Regions from separate parts of the Streptomyces sp. NPDC006602 genome, predicted to be linked through region 1. Evidence: riboswitches for the same ligand, from Rfam matches in the RefSeq annotation. Region 1 holds a riboswitch; the other holds the start of a gene.
What was found. Region 1 has a riboswitch for cyclic di-AMP ahead of ACFYO2_RS41015 (M23 family metallopeptidase). Riboswitches for the same ligand answer to the same signal wherever they lie in the genome.

Region 1 (8,855 bases):
TGCGGTGCTGCTCGTCGAAGGGGACGTCGATCATGCCGTGGTCGGCGGTGACGTAGAGGGTCGTGTTCGGCGGCAGTTGCTCGGCGAGCCGCTGGACCAGCCGGTCGACGTACATGAGCTGGCCGCGCCAGTTGTCCGAGTCGAGACCGAAGCGGTGGCCGGCACCGTCGAGTTCGGCATAGTACGTGTAGACCAGGGAGCGGTCGGCGGCAGCCAGTTGCTGGGCCGCCAGATCCACCCGGTCCTCGCCGGACAGGCGCCCGAGGAAGCTGCCGCCGCTGAGCGCGACCTTGGTCAGCGGGGTGTTCTCGAAGGTCGGGGACGACACCTGGGCGGCGTGCACCCCCGCCTCGTGGGCCAACTGGAAGACCGTCGGGTACGGCTGCCAGACCTTCGGCGAGGTCCAGGGCTGCCAGCGCAGCTGGTTCATCAGCTCGCCGGTGTCCGGATTGCGCACGGTGTAGCCGGGCAGGCCGTGGGTGCCGGGCGGGCGGCCGGTGCCGACGGAGGCGAGGGAGGTGGCGGTGGTGGCGGGGAACGCGGCGGTGAGGGGCCGGCCGGTGCCGCCGCGCGAGGTGCCGAGGAGCGCGGTCATGAAGGGCGCCTCGTCCGGGTGCGCCCTCAGCTGTTCCCAGCCGAGGCCGTCGATCAGGAACACGCAGTTCCGGTCGGCGGCCGTCAGCTCCGGGATGGCGGCGGTCATGCCGGGTACGGCCATGCCCGCGGCCAGCGTGGGCAGCAGGTCGGCGAGAGAGCCGGTGCCGTACTCGGGGGCGGGCGCGGAGGCGGGGGCGAGCGGCTGCGGGTGGTGGTCCCAGGCCGAGGCGGGCTGTGCCATCAGCGGGTGACGTCCGCGGTCGCCTCGGAGATGGCCTGCGCGAAGACGAGGGCCTGGCGCACCGTCTCCGGGCCGTCTCCGGCCTCGCTCACACGCAGGCTCAGGTCGTCCGCCGTCGAGCTGCCGGTGTAGCCGTGATCGGCCTCGCAGTTGGGGTCGCCGCAGGCGGCGGGCTCCAGGTCGAGGCGGGAGACGGCGCCCCAGCCGATGGTCAGCACAACCTCGCGGGGCGGGGTGCCCGGCACGTACTGCTCCGGGTTGGCGACCACGCGGCTGATCACGACCGAGGAGATCCGGCCGAGCTTCACGGATTCGGTGGAGGTGGTGGCGTAGGGCGTCGGGGAGGTGGTGTCCGCGGCCTGCTCGTCGGTGTGGCTGACGATGAAGCGGCTGTCGGTGAGGACGAGGACGGTCACATGCCGCCGCACCTCGTTCTGGTCGAACGTGGTCTCCTGATGGACCAGGTACGACCGGATGGTGTCGCCGCCCACGGCGGCCTCCACCGCCTCGGCCACGAGGGCCGGGTAGTAGCCGCTGCGCTCGATCGCCGCTCGCAGCCCCTGGGTCGTCGTACTGGTCTTGGCCATGACGTCCATCCTACGGGGACCTACTGACTGCGAGGCACGCTCACGGCGGTCTCCGTCTGTCGCGGTGCACCTCAGTACGACCTCAGTACGCCGGAAGCGTCCTCGGACCGAGGTCGTCGCGGGCCGGCGGCGGCGCGAGCCGCACGGATGCGCCGAGGACGCTCAGACCGCGTGGGGCGACGACGACCGGCTCCAGGGTGACCGCGACGACCTCCGGGTGGTCGTCGACCAGCCGCGACACGCGCAGCAGCAGCTCCTCCAGCGCCGGGGTGTCGACGGGGGTCGAGCCGCGCCAGCCGAACAGGAGCGGAGCCGTCCGGATCGACCGGACCAGCGAGGTCGCCTCCCGGTCGGTGACCGGAACCAGCCGGTGCGCCATGTCCCCGAGCAGCTGCGAGGCGGCTCCGGCGAGCCCGAACGACAGTACGGCGCCCGCCGCCGGGTCGATGACGGCCCTGACAACGGTGTCCACACCGCGGGGTGCCATTCCCTGCACCACCGGCCGCAGCTCCTCCGGCTTCCCGAACAGCTCGGTCAACTCGGCGTACGCGCGGCGCAGTTGCTCCTCGTCCGCGAGATCCAGGCGGACGCCGCCCAGGTCGGCGCGGTGGCGCAGGTGCGGGGCGGTGGCCTTGAGGGCGACCGGGTAGCCGAGGGTGCGGGCGGCGGCGACGGCGTCCTCGGGGGTGGCCGCGGGCAGCGCACGGTGGACGTCGACGCCGTACCTCGCGAGCAGCTCGCAGGTCTCCTCGGTGCCGAGGGTGAGGCCCTGCCCGCGCGCGAGGAGCCCTCCGATCAGCTCGGCGGCCCCCTTCTCGTCGATGTCCTCGTACTCGGGGACCCTGCCGGGCTCGGTGGCGTCCCGCCGCCACTGGGCGTACTTGACGGCTTCGCCGAGGGCGCGGACAGCTCGTTCGGCGGCCGGATAGGCGGGGATGAGACGGGAGCAGTTCTCGGGGGCGGACGCGTCGTCCGCCGCCTTCGTGGCCAGTCGGTCCAACGCGCGGAACGGGTGGTCGCGGCCGACAGCGGCGGACGTCGGCGAACTCGCCTGGGGTGCGGTGCTCGCCGCGGCCGACAACGCCGCCGCCAGCCCTCCGAGCTCCACGTGCACCACCAGGACGGGCTTTCCCGGTACTCGCTCCGCCGCCGATCTCAACGCCTCCGCCAACGCCGCGTCCCCGGGATACCCCTCCCCCACCGCCGGAATCGCGGTGACCACGACGGCGTCGCACGCGTCGTCGGCCAACGCCCGGGACAACGCCCCGTGGAAGTCCTCCGGCGACGCCGCCGTCGTCAGGTCCAGCGGCGGCAGCGGCCTGAGCCCCTCGGCGAGACACGCGTCGTACGTCAGCAGCCCCAGCGACTCGGAGTTGCCGAGGATCGCCACCCGCGGCCCCGCCGGCAGCGGCTGGCGCGCGAGCAGCAGCCCCGCGTCGACCAGCTCGGTGATCGTGTCGACCCGGATCACCCCGGCCTGCCGCAGCAGCGCGGACACGGTGGCGTGCGGCAGCCGCGTCGCCCGTACGGCATGCCCCTGCGGCGCCGCACCCCCGTGCCGCGCCCCCTGTACGACGACCAGCGGCTTCGCGGCCGCCGTACGGCGTGCGAGCCGCGTGAACTTGCGCGGATTGCCGATGGACTCCAGGTACATCAGCACGACGTCGGTGTCGGGGTCGTCGTACCAGTACTGGAGTACGTCGTTGCCGGAGACGTCCGCCCGGTTGCCGGAGGAGACGAACGTGGACACGCCGGTCACCCCGGTGACCCCGCCTCCGCGCCGGTGCAGCCGGGACAGCAGGGCGATGCCGATCGCGCCGGACTGGGCGAACAGGCCGATCCGGCCGGGCCGGGGCGCCTCGGGCGCGAGCGAGGCGTTCAGCCGGACCTCCGGGGAGGTGTTGATGATCCCGAACGCGTTCGGCCCGATGATCCGCATGCCGTACGCGCGCGCGTGGCGGACGAGTTCACGCTGGCGCTCGCGTCCCTCGGGCCCGCCCTCGGCGTACCCGGCGGAGAGCACGACCAGACCCTGCACCCCGTGCAGGCCGCATTCCTCGACGACCTCGGGGACGTGCTCCACGGGGACGGCGACCACCGCAAGGTCGACGGGCCCGTCGATGTCCCGCACCGACCGGTGGGCGGGCACCCCGCCGAGTTCCTTCTGCGCCTCGGGGAGGGCCTTGTTCACGGCATGGAGCCGGCCGGTGAACCCGGCGTCCCTGATGTTCTCGAGGACGCTGCGGCCCACGCCGCCGGGGGTGCGGCCGGCCCCGATCACGGCGACGGACCCGGGCATGAGCAGCCGCTGCACGGACCGCGCCTCGGCGCGCTGTTCGCGCGCGTACTGCACGGCGAGCGAACGGTCCGTCGGTTCCAGGTCGAACTCCAGGCGTACGACGCCGTCCTCGAAGCTGCGCTTCTGGGTGTACCCGGCGTCCGTGAACACCTTGATCATCTTGTTGTTGGCGGGCAGTACCTCGGCGGCGAACCGCCGGATACCCCGCTCGCGCGCGACGGCCCCGATGTGTTCGAGGAGGGCGGAGGCCACTCCGCGTCCCTGGTGGGCGTCCTGCACGAGGAAGGCGACCTCCGCCTCGTCGGCGGGGGACGAGGCGGGCACGCCATCGGGGCCGATGCGGTCGTAGCGTACGGTGGCGATGAACTCGCCGCCGATGGTGGCCGCGAGTCCCACCCGGTCCACAAAGTCGTGGTGCGTGAAGCGGTGGACGTCCTTGGCGGACAGACGAGGGTAGGGCGCGAAGAAGCGGTAGTACTTCGACTCGTCCGAGACCTGCTCGTAGAAGCTGACGAGGCGATCGGCGTCATCAACGGTGATGGGCCGGATGCGCGCGGTACCCCCGTCGCGCAGCACCACGTCGGCTTCCCAGTGGGCGGGGTACTCGTGCCGGTCCGACGAGGTCTGCATGGGCCCCAGAGTACGGCTCGCGTACGACAACGGCGCGAGGCAGTCTGTGGAGGACGTCAGCCGGACCGAGGCCGCGGTTCGGCGGCAGCGCGGGGCGGGACGAAGGACCGCTCCGGGCATGCTTCATGATATGGGAAACTGGTCTAGACAACCTGATACATCGAAGGGCAGCATCACATGGCTGAGCGCCGCGTCAACGTCGGCTGGGCCGAGGGTCTCCACGCCCGCCCCGCTTCCATCTTCGTCCGGGCCGCCACGGCCGCAGGCATCCCGGTGACGATCTCCAAGGCCGACGGCAACCCCGTCAACGCGGCCTCCATGCTGGCCGTCCTCGGTCTGGGCGCCCAGGGCGGCGAGGAGATCGTCCTCGCCTCCGAGGCCGAGGGCGCCGACGTGGCCCTCGACCGTCTGGCGAAGCTGGTCTCCGAGGGTCTCGAGGAACTCCCCGAAACCGTCTGAGCACGCAATTGACGTTTGCCGCGAAGGGCTCGCCCGAATTATCGGGCGAGCCCTTCGCATTTCCCGCTCACGGGCAGCAGAAATAATCCCCCGCGAATTATCCCCTCTTTGTATACGGTGCCTGTGTTAATGCCGCAGGCCCGTCATGTTTACGGGATGTTGCGAGTTCCTCACACGGTCCGGCCGATCCCCGCCGCCGGTGAATCGCAGCCGGTGCGCCGCCGTCGCGCGCTCCGTGTGCAGCGCCGTGAGCGCCCGCGCGCGTTCGCCGTCGCCGCGCGCCACCGCGTCCACGATCCCGCCGTGCTCCGCCCACGACTCCACGGGGTTGGCCGGCGCCTCCACCGCGTACATCCATGCGATCTTGTGGCGCAGCTGGGTCAGCATCGAGGTCATCGCGGCACTGCCCGAGGCCTGCGCGAGCGTCTCGTGGAACCATGCCCCCAGGGAGCGCAGATCCTCACTGTTGCCCCGCCTGGCACGCTCCTGGCCCAGCCGGACCAGGCCGCGCAGCACCTTGAGATGGGCCTCGGTCCGCCGCTGGGCGGCCCGGGAGGCGCCGAGCGGCTCCAGGAGCATGCGCATCTCCAGCAGGTCGGCGCCCTCCTGTTCGGTGGGTTCCGCGACGCACGCGCCCGCGTGCCGCCGGGTCACCACGAAGCCCTCCGCCTCCAGCGTGCGCAGGGCCTCCCGGACGGGGACGCGCGAGACGCCGTAGCGGCGCGCGAGCAGTTCCTCGGTGAGTCGGCTGCCGCGCTCGTAGACACCCGCGACGATGTCGTCCCGGATCGCCGTGCATACCGAGTGCGCCGGAATACGCATGACCGACCTCCGCTTTAATCCCCGTGAAACGTCGACGATTGACGTGTGTTCAGTGACTCTATTGCAATCAGCGGGAATTTCCGATGGCGGGCCGGAATCCATGGATATTTTTTGGACAGACGGTCGTCCCAAACGCCGAAAGCCCCGGCTGGGGGAGCCGGGGCTTCGGGATGCGGAGCCGTCTGTCGTCAGACGATGCCGGGACGCACGCGTGGGTCGTTCGCGGGCGCGAGCGTCAGACGTTCACACCGTGCGAGCGGAGGTAGGCGACGGGGTCGATGTCCGAGCCGTACTCCGCGGTGGTGCGGGCCTCGAAGTGGAGGTGCGGCCCGGTGACGTTGCCGGTGGCGCCGGAGAGGCCTATCTGCTGCCCCGGGGTGACCGTCTGGCCGACGGAGACGCCGATGGAGGACAGGTGGCCGTACTGGGTGTACGTGCCGTCGTTCATCTTGATCACGACGTTGTTCCCGTACGACCCGCCCCAGCCGGCCTCGACGACCGTGCCGGAGCCGACCGCGTGGACGGAGGTGCCGCTCGCTGCGTGGAAGTCGACGCCGGTGTGGCTGCCGGAGGACCAGACGGCGCCGCCGGACTTGTAGCCGGTCGAGATGTACGAGCCGGAGACGGGGGCGACGAAGGCGTTGAGGATCTTGCGCTCGGCCTCCCGGGCGGCGCGCTCCTTGGCCTCGCGGGCCTGCTTGGCCTCGGCGACCGCCTTCTTGGCCTCGGCGGCAGCCTGCTTGCGCGCGGCCTCCTCGGCCTTCTTCCGCGCCTCGGCCTGCTCGGCGGCCTGCTTCTGGGCGGCGGCCTGGGCGTCGATCTGGTCGGCGATCGAGTTGTCGGTGCTGATGACGGGGATGAGACCGGTCTGCTCGGCGGCCGGTTCGGCGGCGAGCGCCGGGGCGGCCAGGGTGCCGATGACGCCGGTGGTGGTCAGCGCCGCCACGCCCGCCGCACGGGCGGTGGTGCGCTTCATCCGGCTGGGACGACGGTGCTTCCCGGTGGCGCAGGTGAACGCCATGTGGTGGCTGGTCCTTTCCTTCCTTCTCGCCTACCGGGTTAGCTGACGGGTTCGGAGCAGGAAGGTCTCCTACGGGCCCCCTCGCGGTGCGCGCGGGCGTCCGATTCACCCCAGGGACTTGTGGTGTGGGTCCCCGGCTCCCCTGGCTCGCGCCATGTGGGGACTCGGCGATGACTGTCCGGTGCCGCGGGTGCGGCGCACTGCCTGACGAACAGCCCGCATGACGCTAAACGCGGCAACTTTCAATCCCCAAACGGATCACGGCTTTTGTAGCGCATGCCACAGGGCAGACAGGCAACCTCTCCCTCAATTCGGACATGGAGGGGCCCTGGTGACTCTCCGGTCACCAGGGCCCCTGGGCGCGCCTACGCCCACCGCGCTACGCGCGCGTGCGCCTACTCCGCCGAGACGACGGTGACTTCGCCGATGCCGAGGGCCTCGACGGGCTCCCTGATCTGCGCCGCGTCCCCGACGAGGATCGTCACCAGCCGGTCGACCGGGAAGGCGCTCACGACCGCCGCGGTGGCCTCCACGGTGCCGGTCGCGGCGAGCTGCTGGTACAGCGTCGCCTGGAAGTCGTCCGGCAGGTGCTGCTCGACCTGGTCGGCCAGCGTGCTCGCCACGGCCGCCGCGGTCTCGTACTTCAGCGGTGCCACCCCGACGAGGTTCTGCACGGCGATGTCACGCTCGGCGTCGGTGAGCCCTCCGGCGGCGAGGGTGCGCAGCACTGTCCACAGGTCGTCGAGTGCTGGACCGGTGTTCGGGGTGTCGACGGAGCCGCTGATGGCGAGCATCGCGGCGCCGGTGCCGTCCGGCGCGGAGCGCATGACCTGCCCGAACGCCCGCACGCCGTAGGTGTAACCCTTCTCCTCCCGCAGGACGCGGTCCAGGCGGGAGGTGAGGGTGCCGCCCAGACAGTAGGTGCCGAGCACCTGCGCGGGCCACACGCGGTCGTGCCGGTCTGGGCCGATACGGCCGATCAGCAGCTGCGTCTGGACGGCTCCGGGGCGGTCCACGATGACGACCCTGCCGGTGTCGTCGGCGGTCACCGGCGGCACGGGACGGGGCTGGGCCGCGGAACCGGTCCAGGAGCCGAGCGTGTCTCCGAGCAGCGCGTCGAGGTCGATGCCGGTGAGGTCGCCGACGACCACCACGGTGGCGGTGGCGGGGCGGACGTGCTTCTCGTAGAAGCCGCGCACGGCCGAGGAGTCGATGTTCTCGACCGTCTCCTCGGTGCCCTGGCGCGGGCGCGACATGCGCGAGGTGGCCGGGAAGAGCTCCTTGGAGAGCTCCTTGGCGGCACGCCGGGACGGGTTGGCCAGCTCGTGCGGGATCTCGTCCAGGCGGTTGCGCACCAGTCGCTCGACCTCGCTGTCCGCGAACGCGGGCGCCCTGAGGGCGTCGGACAGCAGGCCCAGCGCCTTGGCCAGGCGCGAGACCGGGACCTCCAGGGACAGCCGTACGCCGGGGTGGTCGGCGTGCGAGTCGAGGGTGGCGCCGCAGCGCTCCAGCTCGGCGGCGAACTCCTCGGCGGAGTGCTTGTCGGTGCCCTCGGAGAAGGCCCGCGCCATGATCGTGGCGACGCCGTCCAGGCCGGCCGGTTCGGCCTCCAGCGGTGCGTCCAGGAGCACCTCCACGGCGACGACCTGCTGGCCGGGCCGGTGGCAGCGCAGCACGGTCAGGCCGTTGTCGAGCGTCCCGCGCTCGGGCGCCGGGAAGGCCCAGGGCCTGGCCTCTCCCGCCTGGGGCTGGGGGTGGAATTCCATCGTGGCGAGCTCGGTCACCGGGCCGCCTCCTCGTTCTCGTCCTGGTCGGCGGGGGTTTCGGGGGCGATCGGCTCGTAGACGAGCACCGCGCGGTTGTCGGGGCGCAGGCGGGCCTTGGCGATCTCCTGGACCTCCTCGGCCGTCACGTCAAGGACGCGCTGTACGGCGGTCAGGGCGAGCTGCGGGTCGCCGAACAGCACCGCGTACCGGCACAGTTCGTCGGCGCGGCCCGCGACCGTGCCGAGCCGGTCCAGCCATTCGCGCTCCAACTGGGCCTGGGCGCGCTCCATTTCCTCTGCCGTGGGGCCCTCCTCGGCGAACCGGGCGAGCTCCTCGTCGATGGCGGCCTCGATGACCGGCACCTTGACGTCACCGGAGGTCTTCACGTCCAGCCAGCCCAGGGAGGGCGCTCCGGCCAGCCGCAGCAGACCGA
Region 2 (8,855 bases), on a different contig from region 1:
CTTGAGCTTGATCTTCATCTTGCCCATGACGATCATCGCGACGCCCTTGTGGAGGCCGAGGCCCGCGACCGCACCCTTGTTGGAGTGCGAGTAGTCCTTCTGCGGGAAGCCCCGCATACCGGAGATCACGTTGTCGCCGAGGACCCTCGCCTGACGGAGGGCGTGCTGCGCGTTCGGGGGGCACCAGGCGTTCTCGTTGCCGGCCTTGCGTGCGGCGACGTCCGGAACCTGGGCGTTGTCGCCCGCGGCCCAGATGTAGTCGGTGCCCTTGACCTGGAGCGTCGGCTCGCAGTCGACGTGACCGCGGGGGCCGAGCGGAAGGCCGTAGCGCGTGAGGGCGGGGTTCGGCTTGACGCCGGCCGTCCACACGATGGTGTTGGAGTCGACCTCGAGGCCGTTCTTCAGCACCACGTGGCCGTCGACGCAGGAGTCCATGGAGGTGGAGAGGTAGACCTCGACCCCACGGCCCTCCAGGTGCTCCTTGCCGTACTGGCCGAGCTTGGGGCCGACCTCCGGCAGGATCTTGTCGGCGGCGTCGACGAGGACGAAGCGCATGTCCTCGCGGGAGACGTTGTTGTAGTACTTGGCCGCGTCGCGGGCCATGTCCTCGACCTCGCCGATGGTCTCCGCACCGGCGAAGCCACCGCCGATGAAGACGAAGGTGAGCGCCTTGCGGCGGATCTCCTCGTCGTTCGTGGAGTCGGCCTTGTCGAGCTGCTCGAGGACGTGGTTGCGCAGGCCGATGGCCTCCTCGATGCCCTTCATACCGATGCCCTGCTCGGCGAGGCCGGGGATCGGGAAGGTGCGGGAGACCGCGCCGAGGGCGACGACCAGGTAGTCGAAGGGCAGCTCGTACGCCTCGCCGACCAGCGGGGAGATCGTGGCGACCTTGCGGTCCTGATCGATGGTGGTGACCCGGCCGGTGAGGACCTCCGCCTTGGGCAGCACGCGTCGCAGCGGGACGACGACGTGGCGCGGGGAGATGCTGCCGGCGGCGGTTTCGGGAAGGAAGGGCTGGTAGGTCATGTACGACCGGGGGTCGACGACCGTGACGGTCGCCTCGCCGTAGCGCATCTTCTTCATGATGCGCCGAGCTGCGTACAGGCCTACGTACCCACCGCCTACTACGAGGATCCTGGGACGCTCCGTGGTGCTCATGCCATCGAGTATCCACCCGCCTCAGGGGGGTCGCTCGTGCGCCCCTTCACAAGCTTCCCGGGGGTGTGTGCTATTCTCCGCCGCTCGCGTGATCCACGTCATGGTGCGGAGCAGGAACCGGCGTGTAGGGCGGGGCGTTGTCAATGCCGCGTGAGCTGCCTCTCTGGGTCGAAACCACTCCCGTGAGGCGCCTGCGACCCCCCTCCCCATCGCCCCCGCGATACGTCCGTGCCCGTCTGTTTTGAACACGTTCACAGGGGCGCGGGGCGCCCGGAAGGGCCAACGGACCCATCTTCGTCCCCCGAGAGGGCCGAATTCCTTGTGAAGAACTTCACGAACTTTCTCGGCGGTGTCGCACCGAGTGCCCCGTGAAGGCCTCTCGCACGTGCTCAAACGGGCATCCGGCCTGCTCAGCAGAGTGCTACGCGAGCTCTTCCGCCGCTTTCCACGCGATGCCGTCGAGGATGTCGTGCTCGCTCACCACGACCTCCTCCGCGCCGATCCGCTCCATGATCGAGAGCAGGACGAGGGCACCCGCGGCGATCACGTCCACCCGGCCCGGATGCATCGACGGAATCGCCGCGCGCTCGGCGTGCGTCGAGTGCAGCAGCCACTCGGTGATCTCGCGGACCCGTTCGTGCGGGACACGGGAGTGGTGGATGGCCGTCGAGTCGTACTCGGGGAGGTCCAGGGCGATCGCAGAGATCGTCGTCACCGAGCCGGCCAGACCCACCAGCGTGTGCGCCTCCCGCAACGGGACCGTCTGCTCGGCGAGGTCGAGGGCCGCCTCGATGTCGGCCCGCATCGCCGCGATCTGCTCCTCGGACGGCGGGTCGCTCACCACCCCGTCGTGGACCAGGTGCCGCTCGGTCATCCGGACGCAGCCCACGTCGACCGAGCGCGCCGCGCGCACGTGGTCGTCGCCGACGACGAACTCGGTCGAGCCGCCGCCGATGTCCACGACGAGGTAGGGCTTGGCGAGGTCGTCGCGGCCGGTCAGTTCCTTGGTGGCGCCGGTGAAGGAGAACTCCGCCTCCTGGTCGCCGGTGACGACCTCCGGTTCCACCCCGAGGATGTCCAGCACCCCTCGTACGAACTCGTCCCGGTTCTCCGCGTCCCGGGTGGCGGAGGTCGCCGCGAAGCGCAGCCGCTCCGCACCGTGCTCCTTGACGACCGCCGCGTACTCGCGGCAGGCGGCGAACGTCCGCTCCAGGGCCTCGGGGGCGAGCCGGCCGGTGCGGTCGACGCCCTGGCCGAGGCGGACGATCGTCATACGGCGGTCCAGGTCGACCAGTTCGCCGGTCGCCAGGTCGGCGTCGGCGACGAGGAGCCGGATGGAGTTCGTACCGCAGTCGATGGCGGCGACCCGGGTCACTTGGCCTCCTCCGGAACCTGGGCGGCGTCCTGGGCGGACGTCACGCACGTCCCCTTCCGCCACCACTCCGGCAGCATCTCCAGCGCCTCGTCGCCCAGCGGGTTGACCCCGGGGCCGGCCGCCAGGGAATGGGCAACCAGGACGTGCAGGCACTTCACCCGGTCCGGCATGCCGCCCGCGCTGGGGAAGCCCTTCAGCTCCTCGATCTCGTCGCGGCGCCGGATGTAGTCCTCGTGCGCGGCGCGGTAGGCGGCGGCGAGCTCCTGGTCCTTCTCCAGCCGCTCGGTCATCTCCTTCATCACGCCGTTCGCCTCGAGGGTGCCGATGGCGGAGTTCGCCTTGGGGCACGTCAGGTAGTACAGCGTGGGGAACGGCGTGCCGTCGGGGAGGCGGGGGGCCGTCTCGACGACGTCCGGCTGACCGCAGGGGCAGCGGTGGGCGATGGCGCGCAGACCGCGCGGCGGCCGGCCGAGCTGCTGCCTGAAGGCCTCGACGTCCGCGTCGGTGGGCTCGGTGCGCGCAGTAGGGGGCGGGGGCGTTTCCATGCCTGTCTTTCTATCGGTCAGTTCGCTGGTCGGATCACTGGTCGGATCACTGGTCGGAGGCGTCGGACTTGTCGACGCCGTCCCAGACGTTCGCGTACCAGGGGCGGTCGGCCGCACCCAGGTCGGCGCGCGACTGCTTGGCCGCGTCCGGGTCGATGACGACGTAACCAGTCTCCCCCGGCAGCACATAGTGGAGCCGCTGCCGGATCTGCTGCTGCGCGTACGCGTCGTCCTGCCAGCGCGCCTTGAGGTCGCGCAGCTGCTCGACCCGCTCCCGGGCCCGCTCCTGCTGCCGCTCGAGACCGGCGATCTCGGCGCGCTGGGAGACGTACTGCCTTATGGGATACGCCAGGGCCACGATCAGCGTGCACAGGACCAGGGCGAGGAGCGCGGCCCGGCCGGTGAGCCGGGAGCGGCGGGCCTGCCGCTTGGTCTGGGAGCGGTAGACGCGCGCCGCGGTCTGCTCGCCGAGCAGCTTGATCCTGGTCGCGGTGGAGAAACGGTCCCGGTCCTTCACGGCCATGTTTCCCCGCCTCCCGTCTCACACGTGCGTACGTCCCCGCACACGGTACGGGACCGGTACGGGGACGTACGTACGACTGGCTAAGGCTTTGACCCCGTAAGGGGCAGCCCTTGAAGCGGTCGGACCTCGAAGGGTCAGACCTCGAAGGGTCAGACCTTGAAGCGCGGGAAGGCCGAGCGGCCGGCGTACACCGCGGCGTCGTCGAGGATCTCCTCGATGCGCAGCAGCTGGTTGTACTTGGCGACGCGGTCCGAGCGGGCCGGGGCACCGGTCTTGATCTGACCGCAGTTCACGGCGACGGCGAGGTCGGCGATGGTGACGTCCTCGGTCTCGCCGGAGCGGTGGGACATCATGCACTTGAAGCCGTTGCGCTGGGCCATCTCGACGGCGTCCAGGGTCTCGGTCAGCGAGCCGATCTGGTTGACCTTGACGAGCAGGGCGTTGGCGACACCCTCCTCGATGCCGCGGGCCAGGCGCTCCGGGTTGGTGACGAACAGGTCGTCACCGACGAGCTGGACCTTGTCGCCGAGCTGGTCGGTGATGGTCTTCCAGCCGGCCCAGTCGTCCTCGAACAGCGGGTCCTCGATGGAGACGAGCGGGTAGTCCGCGACGAGCTCGGCGTAGTACTCCGTCATCTCGGCGGCGGAGCGCTCCTTGCCCTCGAAGAGGTAGACGCCGTCCTTGTAGAACTCGGAGGCGGCCACGTCGAGCGCGAGGCCGATCTGCTCGCCGGGGGTGTAACCGGCCTCCTTGACGGCCTCGAGGATGAGGTCGAGGGCGTCGCGGTTGGAGCCGAGGTTCGGGGCGAAGCCGCCCTCGTCGCCGAGGCCGGTGTTCAGGCCCTTGCGCTTCAGCACCTTCTTGAGGGTGTGGTAGATCTCGGCGCCCCAGCGCAGGGCCTCGGAGAAGGACTCCGCACCGATCGGGGCGATCATGAACTCCTGGATGTCCACGTTGGTGTCGGCGTGCGAGCCGCCGTTCAGGATGTTCATCATCGGCACCGGCAGCAGGTGCGCGTTCGGGCCGCCCAGGTAGCGGAAGAGGGGGAGGTCGCTGGCCTCGGAGGCGGCGTGGGCGACGGCGAGCGAGACGCCGAGGATGGCGTTGGCGCCGAGCGAGCCCTTGTTGTCGGTGGCGTCCAGGTCGAACATCGCCTGGTCGATCAGGCGCTGCTCGGTGGCGTCGTAGCCGACGAGCTCCGGGCCGATCTGCTCGATGACGGCGAGGACGGCCTTCTCCACGCCCTTGCCGTGGTAGCGGTTGGGGTCACCGTCGCGGAGCTCGATGGCCTCGAAGGCGCCCGTGGAGGCGCCGGACGGAACGGCGGCACGGCCGGTGCTGCCGTCGTCGAGGCCGACCTCGACCTCGACCGTGGGGTTGCCTCGGGAGTCCAGGATTTCCCGGGCTACGACGACGTCGATGGACGGCACGAGCATCTCCTTCTTCAATGTGACGCTGGTCTCACGGAACCACGGTGGGTTCTGCGAGACGAGCCTAACCGGCTCCGGGCGATCGGCCAGCCTGTCGACCACCTCATGGACAGAACCGAAAGTAAATTGTTTCCGAACGGAACAAAAAGCGGGGCACAAAAAGCCCCGCCCCGGTGCGTACGGGGGACGACGCACCGGAGCGGGGAGCCCGTGGGGACGGGGGTGGCCCTCACGAGGCCTCCACTATGGAGTCCACGTCCAGGAGAGCGCTGTGGTTCAGCTACGAGCCGCGTGTCACTTCAGGTGCAGCTGCTGGCCCGGGTAGATGAGGTTGGCGTCCTGGACGATGTCCTTGTTCAGCTCGAACACCTTCGCCCAGCCGCCCTTGACGTCGTTCTCCTCGGCTATGGAGCTGAGGGTGTCGCCGGAGACGACCTTGTACTCGCCGTCGCCCTTCTTGACCTTCTTGCCGGTCGGGGTGGTGACGGTCTTCTTCGAGGCCGGGCGGTCCGCGGAACGGGAGGCCTGCTGCTCGGTGGAACGGGTCGTGGTCCCCGAGGAGCCGCTGGAGGTGTTCGACGAGGTGTCGGCGCTGCCGTTGTAGGCGGAGCTCGACAGGTTCACGCCGCAGTTCGGCCAGGCGCCCTTGCCCTGGGAGGCGAGGACCTTCTCGGCGACGGCGATCTGCTGGGACTTGGAGGCCTGGTTGGCCTGCGCGGCGTACTGCGTGCCGCCGTACGCGGCCCAGGTGGAGGCGGAGAACTGGAGACCGCCGTAGTAGCCGTTGCCGGTGTTGATGGACCAGTTGCCGCCGGACTCGCACTGGGCCACGGCGTCCCACTCGGAGGCGGTGGCGGCGGAGGCGTTGCCGGCCGCCATCAGCGGGGCGGCGACGGCGGCACCGGTGACACCGGCGATGGCGATGGCACGAGTGGCCTTGGACGGACGGCGGTGCTTGCCCTTGCCGGAAAACAGCATGGTGGATCCCCTCACCGACGCCTGCGAGGTGAGCTGTCGGGTTCGGGCCGGTTGAGTTGCCCGGCCACGTCCCTTGCGGAACATGGCTTCACCCCAAGCCGGAGCCAGCTTCAACTGCTGGTCCCGGCACTTACCTTGGGTCCCCCGCTCCTGCCTACGGCGCTTTACGCGACGACTGTTCCCGTACGGCCGCTGGCAGGATTCGGCGTTGCGGCAGTCGGGGCTCGTGTTGGCGAGCGGTCCTGACGGTAGACACGCGATCCGCGGAATTTCAAAGACGATCAGGGCTTCTGAGAGTCATCCCACACTTTCACCGAACCGGACATTCAGCGCGAAATGCGGCGCGAACTCCCGCTCGTTTTCGCCCTATTCGATACCTACGATGAGGGTCTGACCGGGCGCGATGACACTCGGGTCGGCGCCGATCGCCTGCTTGTTCTCCGCGTAGAGCTCACGCCACCCGCCTTCGAGGTCAAGGGAGTCGGCGATGGACGCGAGAGTGTCTCCGGGGCGGACGGTGTACGAGTCCGCGCGGGCGGCGTGCCGGCCGCCGGAGGCGCTCGTGTCGGCACTGGCGGTGTCGGTGCCGACCGCGGTCTCGTCGGCGCTGCCGCCGCGGTGCTTGCCCGCGACGAGGGCGCCGGTGTCGACGAGGGCCGAAGAGCCGCCCTCTTGCCAGAAGTTGTCCGAGTCGTCCTGTTTCGGCGCGCCTGTGGAGTCGCCGCCGGAGTCCGGCGAGGCACTGGGGGTCGAGTCGGAATCGGCCGAGGTGTCGGACTTGGCCGGGTTGTCGCCCTCGCCGGTCTTGTCGGCCTTCCCGGAAGAATTCGACCGGGCGTCGGACGGAGAGGTCGACGCGGACGACGAAGGCGCATCCGAAGACGTGTCACCGGGCGAGTCGGCCGACGATCGGGAGGAGTCGGACAAGCCGGTCGAGCCGGACGATTCGTCGGCGCCCGAGGTCACCTCGTCCGCCACGCCCGTGTCGACGTCGGCCGCCCCCGAGTCCTTGCTGAGGCCGTTGAGCAGACCGCAGGTGGACCAGTAGCCCACGCCCTTGGCCGCGAGGATCTTCTCGGCGACGGCTATCTGCTGGGAGCGGCTGGCCTGGTCGGGGCTCGAGGCGAAGTCGAGGCCGCTGTACTGCTCCCAGTCCTCCTGGGCGATGTGCAGTCCGCCGTAGTACCCGTCGCCTTTGTCCTGGCTCCAGGAGCCGCCCGTCTCGCAGTTGGCCACCTGGTCCCACGTGGTGCCGGTCGCCGCGCTGGCGCCGGTGGCACCGAGGAGCGGGATCGCGATGGCGGAGCCGGTCACTCCGGCCGCGACGAGGATGGCCGGAGCCTGGCGGGGGCGACGATGGCGGCCGTTCCCGGAGAGCATGCGGAGACCTTTCGCGAGGCAACAGTGACCAGCGCGGCGGGTGAGGCGCCGCGCTGATCCGTGAACGTATAGGCAGCCGATCACTTGTCACAAGTTAATGCCGCGTAGATCACGTGAAGATCACAGAGTTGAGGGTGGGTCAGCTTTACGCAGGTGAGCGCAGTCATACACGCGGCGTGAACTCGACGGGCAACGTCCGCAGTCCGCGCATGATGAGACCGCCCCGCCACCGCAGATCAGCGGAATCCACGGCGAGTTGCAAGTCCGGGAGGCGGGTGAGCAGCGTGGCGAGCGCGGTCTGCCCCTCCAGTCTGGCCAGGGGGGCACCGAGGCAGTAGTGGATGCCGTGGCCGTATCCGAGGTGTTGGTTGTCACGCCGGGAGAGGTCGAGGGTGTCCGGATCGGCGAACCGCTCCGGATCCCGGTCGGCAGCGGCCAGTACGACGAGGACGGGGTCGCCGGCCGCGATGTCCTGCCCGCCGATGCTCAGCGGCTCGGTGGCGAACCGCCAGGTGGCGAGCTCGACGGGGCCGTCGTATCGGAGGAGTTCCTCCACGCCGGTCTCGAGCAGTGCCGTGTCGTCGGCGGCGAGGGCCTTCTGGAGCCGGCCTCGCTGCTCGGGGTGGGTCAGGAGGGCGTAGGTGCCGTTGCCGATGAGGTTGACGGTGGTCTCGAATCCCGCGAACAGGAGGATGAAGGCCATGGCCGCGGCCTCGTTCTCGGTGAGGTGCTCGCCGTGGTCGGAGGCCCGGATCAGACCGGAGATGAGGTCCTCACCGGGGGTGCTCTGGGCCGTAAGGGCCTCGCGCTTGCGGTGGATGAGCTCGGCGAGATAGCCGCGCATCTTCTTCACCGACCGTGCGACCCCGCCACGCGGTCCGCCCCCGTGCCGGATCATCATGCCCGCCCAGTCGCGGAAGTCGTCCTGGTCCGCGCGGGGGACCCCGAGCAGGTCGCAGATCGCGTAGATGGGGAGCGGGAAGGCGAAGTCGTGGATGAGGTCGGCGCTGCCCTTGTCGGCGAACTGGTCGATGAGGTGGTCGGTCAACTCCTGCACGCGGGGCGCGAATTCGGCGACGCGTCTCGGGGTGAACGCCTTGGATACGAGCCGACGCAGCCGCGTGTGGTCCGGCGGGTCGATGTTGAGCAGATGCGTCATCAACTCGGCCTTGCGCTCCCCGGGGATGCCGGTCTTGCCCTTGGCGTGCGCGGGCTCGTCGTGATGCGCGGGGTTCTTGGACAGGCGCGGGTCGGCGAGGGCCTGCTTGGCGTCGGCGTAACGGGTGACCAGCCAGGCCTCCACGCCGCTGGGGAGTTCGGTCTTGTGGACGGGGGCGTTTTCGCGGAGCCAGGCGTAGGCGGGGTAGGGGTCCGTCGCGAACTCCCAGGAGAAGAGGGCGGGAGTGGGGGCGGGCGGCGTGGGCTGGTTGGTCACTCCGCCGACTCCGACCGCGTCTCCGTCTGTC

Region 2: it holds a riboswitch for cyclic di-AMP, as region 1 does, so the genes downstream of both, ACFYO2_RS26345 (transglycosylase family protein) here and ACFYO2_RS41015 (M23 family metallopeptidase) in region 1, are expected to answer to the same signal.

The regions. Positions count from the first base shown of each region.
Region 1 is NZ_JBIAHG010000033.1:23,221-32,075, forward strand. Features, by position in the region: gene ACFYO2_RS40990 (alkaline phosphatase family protein) at 1-838, opposite strand, end outside; gene ACFYO2_RS40995 (DUF5998 family protein) at 838-1,425, opposite strand; gene ACFYO2_RS41000 (GNAT family N-acetyltransferase) at 1,508-4,354, opposite strand; gene ACFYO2_RS41005 (HPr family phosphocarrier protein) at 4,532-4,813, shown strand; gene ACFYO2_RS41010 (GntR family transcriptional regulator) at 4,940-5,635, opposite strand; gene ACFYO2_RS41015 (M23 family metallopeptidase) at 5,871-6,656, opposite strand; cyclic di-AMP (ydaO/yuaA leader) riboswitch at 6,670-6,836, opposite strand; gene ACFYO2_RS41020 (M16 family metallopeptidase) at 7,052-8,440, opposite strand; gene ACFYO2_RS41025 (M16 family metallopeptidase) at 8,437-8,855, opposite strand, start outside.
Region 2 is NZ_JBIAHG010000011.1:92,284-101,138, reverse strand. Features, by position in the region: gene ACFYO2_RS26370 (NAD(P)/FAD-dependent oxidoreductase) at 1-1,158, opposite strand, end outside; gene ACFYO2_RS26365 (exopolyphosphatase) at 1,580-2,533, opposite strand; gene ACFYO2_RS26360 (DUF501 domain-containing protein) at 2,530-3,078, opposite strand; gene ACFYO2_RS26355 (septum formation initiator family protein) at 3,125-3,601, opposite strand; gene eno (phosphopyruvate hydratase) at 3,751-5,037, opposite strand; gene ACFYO2_RS26345 (transglycosylase family protein) at 5,326-6,009, opposite strand; cyclic di-AMP (ydaO/yuaA leader) riboswitch at 6,013-6,181, opposite strand; gene ACFYO2_RS26340 (transglycosylase family protein) at 6,376-7,389, opposite strand; gene ACFYO2_RS26335 (cytochrome P450) at 7,553-8,824, opposite strand; gene ACFYO2_RS26330 (nucleoside triphosphate pyrophosphohydrolase) at 8,821-8,855, opposite strand, start outside.